DNA from 2 places in the Waterburya sp. genome. Region 1 is predicted to be linked to the other one. Evidence: riboswitches for the same ligand, from Rfam matches in the RefSeq annotation. Region 1 holds a riboswitch; the other holds the start of a gene.

Region 1 (6,444 bases):
ACCGTGCTGATTTTGAGCAAAAAGCTGCTTATATAAATTACGAAAACTAATAACTAAGATGCTCTTGGAGCAGATTTAAAACCTTTGCCATGAGTACCATCGCAAAAAGGTTGATTTGCCGACTGTCCGCAACGACAGAGAGCCGTGGTATTTCCAGTTGTAGAAAATGTCTTTCCTTCAGCATCTAAAACTTCTATATTTCCCTTAACTAAAAAAGGTCCATTATCAGTAGTTGTAATCTGAACATCAGCCATAGTATTCTCCTCTCAAAAAGTAAAAAAGCCACTTGTTTGGTATTAATAAATAATGCTCAAAACAAGTTATTAATTATTGTAAATAATTGAGTATTTGGTGTAAAGTAGTAATCAAAATATTAGTTACTTACTTTTAAGTAACCATTGAATAAAATGAGGTTTTAATATCTAATGTCTTTACCTCAACGTTCTTCTCGTTGTGCTTTTGAATCATTGCTTACTCTTTTAAGTGGAACTTGGACACTGCAAATACTTTGGGTATTGCGTAACTCCTCTCCGATTCGTTTCGGCGAACTCAAACGAAAAATTTCTGGAATATCAGCCAAAGTTCTCACAGATCGATTACGGATGTTAGAGGAAGCAGAACTAGTAGATAGAGAATACAAACCAACTATTCCTCCTCAAGTAAGTTATCGACTCACTACAAGAGCAATGGAATTAAATGAAATTTTCGATCGCCTAGAAATAGTCGCTCAAAAATGGTATTCCGAGGAAGATATAAAAGTAATATCTGAATAATTTTTATTTTCTTACAATTTATTTACTTTAATTAATTTTTCTTATATCTAGCAGATAAATATGACACTAAGATGACGGATCGGAAAACTGAGGGTGAGCTTAGTTAATCAGAATATTATTTTTCATAAATGCAATGGCACTGATCGGGTGAGCGAAATTTACCGTGGCAAAAATTAATTTTCGTGTTGTTGAAGTAACAAGTAAAAAGTAACGAGTAACGACAATGGACGCTGCTACTCGTTACTCGTTACTCATAACTTAAAGCGTCGAACTCCCACACCTTACTCATTACTTAAAGCGTCGAACTCCCACACCTTTTTTCGTTCACCCGCACTGATCCCAAATTTTGTTTCCGTAGAAAACTTGACGGTTAAGAAAATTAAAAATGATAGTACAGTAGCTGAAGAAACGTCAGCAGGGTCGCACCGCTCATCTAATTTTGTAAGGCTATATAAGTATTTTTGCGGGACATTAAGTAAAGTTTTGATAAAGTTGAAAAACTCAATGATAGTATAAGCGTAATCTCTTACGAGAAAATACTTATACTAATTATTATTTTTGCCAACTAATTTCTCATATGCCCTCTTTTCTATTAGGGAAAATTACTAAAACCTTACCTGCGATCGCACCTTTTATTTGTTTGGTAGGAATTGTCTTTCTACAAAGTCAAGAATACAAAAGTTCGGCTCAAGAGTTGAGTTACGAAAACTATGTCAAGCAAGAGCAACAACAGGCAAGAACTCTAGCATTTCAAAACACAACTCCTTATCTTGATTTTGACAATTTAATCGCCAATTGGTCTTATCTTAATTTTGTTCAGTATTTTGGACATGGAAAAGCCAGGGAAACTATTGGTTATAGGTTAGTGCCAGAGTATTTTAAAACTATAACCAATATCGATCCCCGTTTCATTCAAGCTCATCTCCGACTGTCGATCGCCAATTCGATGTATGCTGGCAATGCAGAAACAACTATTGCTTTGATGGAAGAAGTTTTGACAGCAGTAAATCCAGAATCTGAAGATGCAGCATTACTTTGGACTTCTAAAGGTTTGGATGAATTGTTGTTTTTAGGCAATAAAGAAGCAGCAATTAATTCTTATAAAATGGCTGCCAGATGGTCGAATTTAACTGCAACCGAACGTCCCGACGGCTTGACTATCAAAGATTTAGAAACAGCCTTAGAATCCGTTGATGAAATAGACCTAAAAGAAGCCCAAGTTAGGGCTTGGTCTAGTGTTTTAGTTCATATTAAAGACAACCAAAGAAAACAAGAAATCATTCACAAAATAGATGACTTGCGCTCGGAAATTGCTGCTTTAAAAAAATCAGAACAAATTTAACTCAATTTTTAACTCAATTGCCCTAACTGTCCTTAAGGTGTTTTCCAAATACGTTGGTGATAGTCATCTAATTTGGCATAGGGATCTTCTTGGTGATGGTGATGATGACCATGATGATGGTGGTGGTGACCGTGATTATCTTGTAAGTCTGCTGCTGCTAGGCGAAACTTACACATTTCGCAATTCATCGCCACTTGACCTAATTGCGCCTCGATTTCTCTTGCTCGAATTACATGGAATAGTTGAGAAGCGATGCCCATCTCTGGCAAAGAAACAAAATCTATCTGAGGATGTTGTTCTTGTTGCTGTGCGGTGATGCTATGGATTTTCTCCATTAAAGTACCCGTGAACAAGAAATAGGGTAAGACAATAATCCGCTTGCTACCGTATAAATAAGCCCGACGGAAGCCTTCTTCTAGACGAGGGTGGGTGATGCCAATAAAACAAGTTTCAACGGTTTTATAACCGCTTCCTTCCCATATAATTCGAGCTAGTTTGCAGACATCTCCGTTAGCATCGGGATCGCTCGATCCCCTACCTACAAATAACAATACGGTATCTTCACGAGCAATGCCATGAGGATTATTTTCCGCTCGATCTAATTCTGCCAAGCGATCGCGCCATAGTTCGATTATCTTGGGGGTAATGCCAAAATGACGACCATAATTGAGTTGTAGTTGAGGATAAGGAAGTCGCGATCGATCTAGTTCGTTGGTAACATCAAACTTGTTATGTCTGGCTGCAAACAAAAGAATAGGCAAGGCAGTAATTTCTGTGTAGCCTCGCTCTACACAAGCATCGATGCCCTGTTGAATTGTTGGTTTGGTCAGTTCTAGAAAACAAGGAATTACTGGACGGGAAGTATCTAATTTTTGGTAGGCTTCGACAAAATCGATAAAGGTCTGTCTGCCACGTTCGTTTCTAGTACCGTGTCCGATAGCTAATAACGGTCTGGGATGGGGTAATGATGGCAGGTTGAGATTACTAAAATTGGGTTGAATGGAGTTAGCAATAATCATCTGTACCTCGCAGATTTATTTAAAGAGTTTGCTAGAATCGTCGGCGGGTATTCTGACTTAGAGACTTAAGATCGCTCGTCTCATCACAGCTGCGGGACAGCGTTGGATTTGCACCAATCTTTCCCCTTCGTTTTTAATCGGGATTTCCTCTTAAAACCGACTTAATAATCATAGTTTCGATTGACAAAACTAATTGATAACTTTAATTTAACTTTATTTATCGAGAGACAAAATAATTTACTGCTTTGGTGAGGGCATCATCAATGTTAGATTGGGGCAAACCTAGTTCTTTCACTGCTTTGCTGGCATCGTAAAACATTTTTTGCCGAGACATTCGCACCCCATCTAAAGCAATGGTTGGTTGTTTGCCTAATTTTTCTAGAATATTTTCTTCTAGCCAAGCGACACTATAGGGTATCCAGTAAGGAATAGTAAATTTAGGGGCTGGTAAATCTGTAATTTTGGCTAATTTTTGCAGTAATTGAGCAAAGCTCAGGTTTTGATGCCCTAAAATATAGCGATCGCCTGTTTTTCCTTTTTCTAAGGCTAAAAGGTGTCCCCAAGCCACATCATTAACGTCAATCAGATTTAGACCAGTATCTACATAAAACGGCATTTTTCTTTGCAAAAAACGCACGATAATTTCTCCTGTGGGAGTTGGTTTGAGGTCAAATTCTCCAATAGGAGTACTGGGGTTGACAATGACAATATCTTGTCCTGCGGATATTGCTTTGATTGCTTCTCGTTCGGCATAGTATTTTGATTTTTTATAGTCTCCGATTAGTTTTTCTACGGGACTTTGATAGGTTTCATTGGCGGGCAACCCATCGGTTCTAACCCCAATAGCTGCCACAGAACTCGTATAAACAGTGCGTTCGATTCCCCCTTGACGAGCAGCATTTAAAATATTTTTTGTACCCAATACATTATTACGATAGAGGGCTTCTTGGTCTTGTTTCCATAAGGAATATTGGGCTGCCACATGAAACAATACCTGACAACCTTGCATCTGCTTCGCTATGTCTTGTTGGTTTAAATCTCCTCGAACAATTTCTAAATCTAAAGATTTTAGATTAGTCAGATTACTATGATTTCGGACTAAAGCCCTGACTTGAAAATTTTGTTGCAATAATAATCTAATTAAGTTTGCCCCGACAAAACCCGTTCCACCAGTAACAAAAGCTCGCATTATTTAAAAAATAAAACTTTATATCTAATACCTAAATCACCCATCCAAATCCCCTTCCATAACTGTAGAAAGGGCTTTAGCCGTATTTTCCTTAAATTCCTTAACGTTAACTCGCTCTAAAAAGGCGATCGCCACCAACATTCCCAAAGCCTGTATCAGGAAGACTAAACCATAGGACATCAAGGGAGTAGCAAAGATACTTTTGCCCAAATCTAAAATTGCGCCTCCTACGAAAGTAGCCAATCCTCTAGACATAGCCTGTGCCAAACCCCACGCGCCGATAAATGTCCCTGCGGTTTCGGCTGCGGTTAAATCTAACATCAGACTAATACCGCCAACGGTAGCGATTCCTGCTGCAATGCCAAAGAAAACCATTGCCGATTGAAGCATTTTAGGTTGTTGGGTAAAACCAGCCAAGATAATTAGACCAAAACACAGTGCCACTGCAATACAACCGATTTTGGTAGTTTGTTTCTTACCCAAAGCAGGAATGATTTTAAATCCCGTTACTGCATAACCGAATAGAATGCCCATGCCCCAAAAAGAGTTCAGTTTGGTAGTTTCCCCGATACTCATACCAAATACTTCGCCCCCATAGGGTTCGAGTACTGCTTCCTGCATGAATAAGCCAATAGTCAGGATGGAAAGAAAGGTAAAAAAGATTCCTGTCTGACGACTGGTGGTTAATACTGCGATCGCTTGTTTCATCGTGATACCGTCTTCGCGATTGCTAGCAGTATTTTTGTTATTGAAACTAGAATATTTGTTTTCTACTCCTACAGTAGCTAGAAATGCCAAACCAAAAACTAAGAAGGGAACGATCGCGAATACGTAATTAATTGGAGGCTGCAATACTTCTAAGGGAATATTACCCGCACTCACTCCTTCAGATTCTATCTGTTTAAAGACAATACTTCCTGTAATCCCGCCAATTACGATACCTACCATTAACATCGACCAAACGATCGCAATTAACTTGGAACGCCGATCTTCATCAGTAATATCTACTAGCAAAGCTGTGAAGGGAGTCGAACTACTACTTACTGCCAAACCATAAATAGCCATAACTAAAGCTAAGATTGCACTCCAGCCAATAGTTTGACTATTCCAAATCCATCCTTCATTATTTCTGACAACCTCTCCCAGTTGCCACATAACTTGTACGGCTAAATATACTGCCAAACCAAAAATTGCCGTACCCAATAAAACATAATTGGTGCGGTGTTTGCCTAGTAGTGGCTTTTTATCGGATAATTGTCCAAACCAAACTCTTGCGGGAGAGACAAACAAGGAAGTAGCTAATATTCCTCCCGTAATAGTCGCAGGAATTCCTAGTTCGCTAATCATCACACGATTTAAGACAGCCAGGGTTAAAACTGCCATCAATCCCAGTCCCATGTTAAATAGACCCAAACGACAGATGGTTAATATTCCTATATGAGGTTTGGGGCGATCGAGATTAGCTTGGGGAATATCTTCAATAGTCATTTTGATTGTAAATTTAATTTAATTTATAAATTTTTCAATAGAAATATAATTCTACTGGTTATTCTAAAATTAATTCTTATTTTAGTTTGGTTGGGTAAGAAGACGCGATCGCTATAATACTAGCCAAGTGGAATCTTGAGACTTCTTGGGTGAGGTCAGGGTAAATGGTGAGGAGAATAAACAAAAATATTATCAACAAAATACTTTTGCCAGAAGTTCTTTGAACTCGAACATTTTAACTTTGATTAAGATAAAAATATTATTATTGGGAAAATGCAAAATGAATGATTTTATTCGGATTATTGTTGCTATCTTGCTGCCACCATTAGGGGTATTCCTACAGGTTGGTATTGGTAAAGATTTTTGGATTAATATCTTGCTGACTATATTCGGTTATATTCCTGGATTGGTTCATGCTATCTGGATAATCGCTAAAAAGTAAAAACAGAGTAAGCTCACTCCGCGCTGAAGCGACCAAGCTTTCGCACTTCGCTGTCAGTTGAAAACAAACATTGAATTTATACAAGCGATCGCAATTGACCGTCAATATTCTATTTATTTGCTCGAAAAATCAATGGCGCAGTCCTACAGCAGAAACTATCTATCGCCAAGATCCCAGATTTAACGTACGTT
Region 2 (6,045 bases), on a different contig from region 1:
CTTTAAAAGGAAAAGGACGATTGCGATCGCGGGAGCTATCGAATTTACTACCGTCTTCTAGAGTACCTGTATAGTGAACGGTAACGTTTTGCCCAGGCTGGGGGGATGCACCGTCGCCTTCTTTGGTTATGATGTATTTCAAGCCAGACTCTGTAGTGACAGCATTGGAGAGATCCATAGAAGTTTCCTCTTCGGGTATATTATTTTGAGCGATTAATTGGGTAGTTTCTGCTGACTGCTGTATTGGAGATGCGATCGCTTGTTGCTGGGAGTTGTTTCCCGTAAAAGCGGAAATTACCAATACAGAAGCGCAGATTACAACAACAATAATGCTCGTTAAAATTTCGTTACTCAATTTTTTGACCACCTGTTACTGTATCCTTATTTTTAAAAATTCCACCAGAGACATTGTACATTTTTGAGGGATGGGGAGCATGAAGAATGAACTATTAATTAGTTTTTTCAGTTTGTAAAATAATAATCCGATCGCCAACTACAGGATTGCGAGCTACTAATGTTCCAGTTGCATCTTGGAGTTCTAGTTTATTAAAGTTTAGCTGGCGAGAACGTTTGAGGATTTCATTGGCTAGCTTAGTTTGACGAGATTCGTTTAGTTCGTACCAATCGTCGGTTATTTCCACGATCAAAGCATTATGAGAAAAGTCTACTTTAGCTTTTTCTAAAAGGTCGGAATCATAGCTGTTGGCAATTTCGCTTAATTTAACCTGTAGAGCAGCAACTAAGGTTTGTTCGGGAGTAAAAGTAAGTTCGGGTTCGATGGCTTTTATTTTTAAGTTTGTCGCCCTTCCAGGTGCTTTTAAGTCTTGGGGAATAGATGTTTCTAAGGGAATGTCCGATTCTAAAGCTAAAGGCTGGGAATCTGAAGATGATTGCAATGGTTCTGTTTCGACAGTTTCTGGCTCGATATTTGGTTGGCGGTTGGGAAGATCGCTCCCTTGGGGTTGTGAGGGAATTGGGCGATCGCTAATAATGTCTGTCGATTGAGTTATGGAAGATATTTTAGCGTTGATTTGCGGCAAAAACAACCAAATTAACGCAATAATCGCCATTATAATGGCGATCGCTCCAATAATTCTCAAACCTTGCTTTTCTTTCTTCTTGTTATTAGTAATGGGTTCTTTTGGTTCTGGCTGGCGATTTTCTGCTCGATCGCGATTGGGTTTAACAGGTGTTTTTGGTGTTGCTTTTTGAGTAACTTCTTCAGTTGTAGTAGGTTGAGTTTGAGGGGTAGGAGTTGTTTCCACTGCAGGCGGGGGAGGAGTAACGGAATCTGCCAATTTTTGAGTAGTGCTTAACAAAGAATTGATCGAGTCAGAGGAAGGTAGCTCTTTAACTGAATTCTTACCAATCTCCTTAATGGTGGATTCCAAGCGATCGATACTTTCATTTAACAGTTTAATGGTTTCAGTTTTAGATAAAGATGGAGCATTATCCGATTCTCCCGATTGATTTACTTGTGGCGACTGTTGGCGGTTATCTGGTTGTTCCATAGCTATAGAAATCCTCTTGACATGGTTATTGATTAATTGGCAGAGATGGGATAAAGACTGTAGATATTAGGCATCATAAGACTGATTTAAGCTACAAAAATATTAAAAAATTCATCATCATAATAATTTAAACAAATATGGATTGACATCTAGTAAGGAAAAGTATCACTATTATTTAGTCGGTTTTAATGAAGACCAGTCATTAAACGTAAGGGGGAAAGCAAGAGTGCAAATCTCTCACTGTCCCGCAACTGTGAAGAAATTGTCCCAGACAACTTCTCAAGTCAGAATGCCCGCCGATATTTAACTTCAACCATCAATCCAGATCTGCGAGGTACAGATTTTGTCTGAAAAAAACTACACCAAAATTTTTTAACCTTCGGTTAGTTATTAGTTATTAGTTATTAGTTATTAGTTTTTGGGTCTAAGTCCCCTCTCATAATCTTCGATTTGAGTACTGTAGGAACGTTTCATGAAACGTCCGTACTTAATTAATTAGTGGTTCAAATCTACTACTTAATTGAACTAAAAACTGTACGGGCGAACCGCCGTTCGCCCCTACTAACCTACTAAAAACTTTTTTAATTACTCTACAAAATCTTAAGTCGATCGCCTTGTATCGATCGTTGCTGTTGGATTATTTACAGCCTTCTTTCTAGGGCAATTTTAGACCAGTTCTTATTTTTATTTTCCATATTCATCATGCACAAAATACCCGTTACCGTAATTTCAGGATTTCTGGGCGCAGGAAAAACCACTCTAGTGCGCCATCTACTGCAAAACAATCAAGGTAGAAGAATTGCCGTTTTAGTTAATGAATTTGGCGAGGTTGGCATTGACGGCGATTTATTGCGCTCTTGCCAAATTTGCGACGAATCAGAAAGCCCCGATAGCAATATTGTGGAATTAACTAACGGATGTCTTTGCTGTACGGTACAAGAAGAGTTTTATCCTACTATGCAGGAATTACTCAAACGACGGGATAAAATCGACTGTTTGTTAATCGAAACTTCGGGATTAGCTCTACCCAAACCCTTAATTCAAGCCTTCCGTTGGCCTGCTATTCGCAACAGTGCTACGGTGGATGGAGTAGTTACGGTAGTCGATTGTTATGCCTTGGCAACGGGGAATTTGGTCGGGGATTTGGATGCTTTAGAATCTCAACGACAAGCAGATCCCAACCTAGAACACGAAACTCCCATTGAAGAATTGTTTGAAGATCAATTAGCCTGCGCCGATTTGGTATTACTCACTAAAACCGATCTGGTAGATGCAGCACAACTAGCCAAAATCAAAACTTGGCTCGATCGCGAGTTGCAACCAGGAGTAAAAACAGTAACAGTCAGTCAAGGAGAAATTGACCCCAATTTATTATTAGGCTTTAATGCAGCAGTAGAAGATAATCTAGATAGTCGTCACTCCCATCACGACCACGAATCAGAACACGAACATGATGAGGAGATCGAATCGATCGAACTGATTTTAGATCGAGCTTTCGAACCCCAGGATTTAACCGCAAATCTCAAACAACTCCTACAAAAACAAGAAATCTATCGGGTTAAGGGATTTATCGACGTACCTAATAAGCCCATGCGTCTGGTATTACAAGGAGTGGGCAATCGCTTTGATACCTTCTACGATCGCTTGTGGCAAGCTGATGAAATTCGACAAACTCGTCTCGTCCTAATTGGCAGGCAACTCGATCGCAACCTGATAGAACAAACAATTTTAAACGATCGATTACTGGCTAAATAAAAGTTTTGCCTACTTGTTTTATTTGTCTGCTTGCCAACTGAGTACAATTAGTCCCATTGATGTTGTCTAGCCTCATCAACTATCCATTGAGCCTCTTCAAGGGAAATATTATAGCGATCGCTCAAAAGTTGAGGAATTCGATCGCAGGCGCGATTGGGATTCACATTTGGTTGCTGGGAATAAGAAGGTAGTGCAACATTACACAAAAAAGGCGAGGGTTTAGCCTCTAGTTGAAGTGGTTCAAGATTGAGAACTTCTCGTAAATTAATCAAAAATAGTAAGGCTCTGCTGAGGTTGGCATCACTAAAGTTAGCTCCCCTTAGTAGAGTACAATTGAGGTTGGCATCGCTAAGATTAGCATATTTGAGATTGGCATAATCGCTCTTTTATTTTGCCTTCTTGGAAAACTATTTTATCTAAAATAAATTGGAGTTTTTAGGAGCATTGTGTATTGTTTAATAATGCTTAAATGCAGTCATCTTCAAGAACTCTTACGGCAGAATTACTAAATAGCAAAAAAGACGATCGCTGATAACTCTGTAGATTTACTGTCCGATTTTGAGAATTCATCAAGATACTATAGTCTTGGTTGAAACAAATTCAGCTAAAATGAAGATGGAGTAAATCTGTAGTTTACTTTAAATCACAGCTCAAATATCTTAGGAAAGACTATGAAGAAAAGATCTTTAGCGGCTTTACTGGCTGGATTGAGCGTTGTGTTGGGCAGCGCGATCGCCAATCCAGCAAAAGCACAAACCACAAATGGCAATACCTACTACTGCGCCCAATTACATGGTGGGTGGAATACTTTTGTTAATACACCCAGGGGTAGAGTTGCTTTAATTAACTGGGCAAATAAATTTTCCGAAACTTGGACTCCTCAAAAAAGATGTTCTGCTGTTTCCCAGCGTTTTCAAAAATTTTTAGACCAAGGCAATCTAAAATTCATTCGTACTGGCAATACCAATAAACATCCAGTACTTTGCGTAGCTAACGTCCGTGGTGGAGATTGTCCTGAAGAGAATGTTTTGATTACTCTCAAGCCTGGCACAGATCCCGAAGGAGTTTTAATCAGATTGGTTGATTTTCGTCGTAGTGTTAGCGGTCAAACCCTAACCTTAAGTGCCGACGATGCGGGCTTTTACTCTGATGGAGAATTTTACGTAGATATGGATAAATTCCTCGAAGCAGTACCCGTAACCAATTAAAAAGCGATCGCTTAACAATTGACAATGAAAGATTGTAGATGATATCAGCACTCGTAGATTAATCAATCGCGAGTCAACAGTTTTAGAGCAAATTTATCAATTGTCAATTGACGAGCGACAAATTCTTAACTTACTGCCCTTTTCAAATAAATAGACCCAATAATTAAATAAAAGAAAGCTAATAGCTATTCAATCTCATACAAATAGAAGTTAACAATTCTCAAATTAACTAACATCTAAATAAAAGGTTAGAGCCTATAATAAAGCAATAATAATTAAAACTAGGGAATGAAATGGCAATTTTATAAGAGATATCAAACAAAGAACTTGAAAGATAGAACATCTTCTCGTCAATATTTAACCAAATCGATTCCCCTTATCGTTGCAGCAGCTACTTGTTTTATAGGTACGGGAGCGTTTTTTTACGCCGATCCCTTAAAATTCAATCAGATTTCAAATTCTCACTCTGCCTCTTCAAAAACCCAAAATATCAACCAAATTGCCAGAGACATCAGTATCAAAATATTAGATGAAGAATTTCTTGGTTCTGGTTTTATAGTCCAGCAAAAAGGCGATCGATATACTGTCATCACTAACCAGCACGTTTTAAGAGCGGGAGAAGCTCCCTACAACATACAAACTCCCAATGGCAAAATATATCCTGCAAAAGTTATTCAAAGTTCGGTAGAAAGCAAATACGAATACGATTTGGCAATCTTAGAATTTTCTAGTAAAGAGAATTATGCCATAGCTACCATTGGTAATTCATTGGATTTAGAAGTGGGTCAGTCAATCTATGCAGTGGGTTTTCCCTATTCTAATATCGAAAGAATAATCGCCAACCGCTCGGCTCAACCAGAATCTCCGACCGAAACCATAACTGGATTAGCTATCAAAACAGGTAGAATAGCTTTGATTTTGAATCAAGCTTTAGAAGAAGGATATCAAATTGGCTATACTAACGACGTACAAAAAGGCATGAGTGGCGGGCCATTGTTAAACCGTCAGGGAGAAGTAGTGGGAGTGAACGGCAAACACGCTTATCCTCTTTGGGAATCTCCAGAATTTTATCAAGATGGCTCTCAACCCTGTCCTGCTTTAGAAAAATTAATTGTTCAATCTAGTTTGGCGATTCCCATTGAAAAAGCGATCAACTTAAATCCTCGCCTAGAGTCGATTAGACCTACGTTAAATACCAAAGTGACTCGCAAATCAAATCTCATCGATGAAGATCCCCAAGAAGTCGCTAAAATGCAGCGTAAAGTTGAAGAAACCACTCGAACTTGCAAAACGAGAGGAACAAAATAATTTGGTGTAATATTGATGGAATTTCATTCGTCGCATACTACGGGTACAGCGTTCCGCTTACCCGCTAGTTAGAGGTCAGACCCCGCGCCGACGCAAGGCGTAAGGGAATGCTGACCTAGAGGCGATAACCTTACGGTTTAGAGAGTTGTGGTCTTTCTTGGTTCTGAATATATTTAGGGCTTACTGAAAAAGTCTGAGTAAGGAAAAAAAGAGAGTCAAATGAAAAATTGAAATTCGGAAGAGGAAAACTTGTGGCGAAAAAA

The links. A riboswitch is a leader RNA that binds a small molecule or an ion and turns the genes downstream of it on or off. The one in region 1 is predicted to bind cobalamin.
Region 2: it holds a riboswitch for cobalamin, as region 1 does, so the genes downstream of both, cobW (cobalamin biosynthesis protein CobW) here and AC33VI_RS02560 (sirohydrochlorin chelatase) in region 1, are expected to answer to the same signal.

Annotation. Positions count from the first base shown of each region.
Region 1 is NZ_JBZNBU010000037.1:5,041-11,484, forward strand. Features, by position in the region: gene AC33VI_RS02545 (CDGSH iron-sulfur domain-containing protein) at 54-254, opposite strand; gene AC33VI_RS02550 (winged helix-turn-helix transcriptional regulator) at 426-773, shown strand; gene AC33VI_RS02555 (hypothetical protein) at 1,351-2,115, shown strand; gene AC33VI_RS02560 (sirohydrochlorin chelatase) at 2,148-3,134, opposite strand; cobalamin riboswitch at 3,160-3,310, opposite strand; gene hpnA (hopanoid-associated sugar epimerase) at 3,352-4,323, opposite strand; gene AC33VI_RS02570 (BCD family MFS transporter) at 4,360-5,811, opposite strand; gene AC33VI_RS02575 (YqaE/Pmp3 family membrane protein) at 6,092-6,253, shown strand; gene AC33VI_RS02580 (low molecular weight protein tyrosine phosphatase family protein) at 6,324-6,444, shown strand, end outside.
Region 2 is NZ_JBZNBU010000293.1:362-6,406, forward strand. Features, by position in the region: gene AC33VI_RS17515 (FKBP-type peptidyl-prolyl cis-trans isomerase) at 1-355, opposite strand, end outside; gene AC33VI_RS17520 (hypothetical protein) at 450-1,511, opposite strand; cobalamin riboswitch at 1,675-1,825, shown strand; gene cobW (cobalamin biosynthesis protein CobW) at 2,214-3,266, shown strand; partial or broken gene AC33VI_RS17530 (pentapeptide repeat-containing protein) at 3,314-3,640, opposite strand; gene AC33VI_RS17535 (COP23 domain-containing protein) at 3,938-4,474, shown strand; gene AC33VI_RS17540 (S1 family peptidase) at 4,802-5,782, shown strand.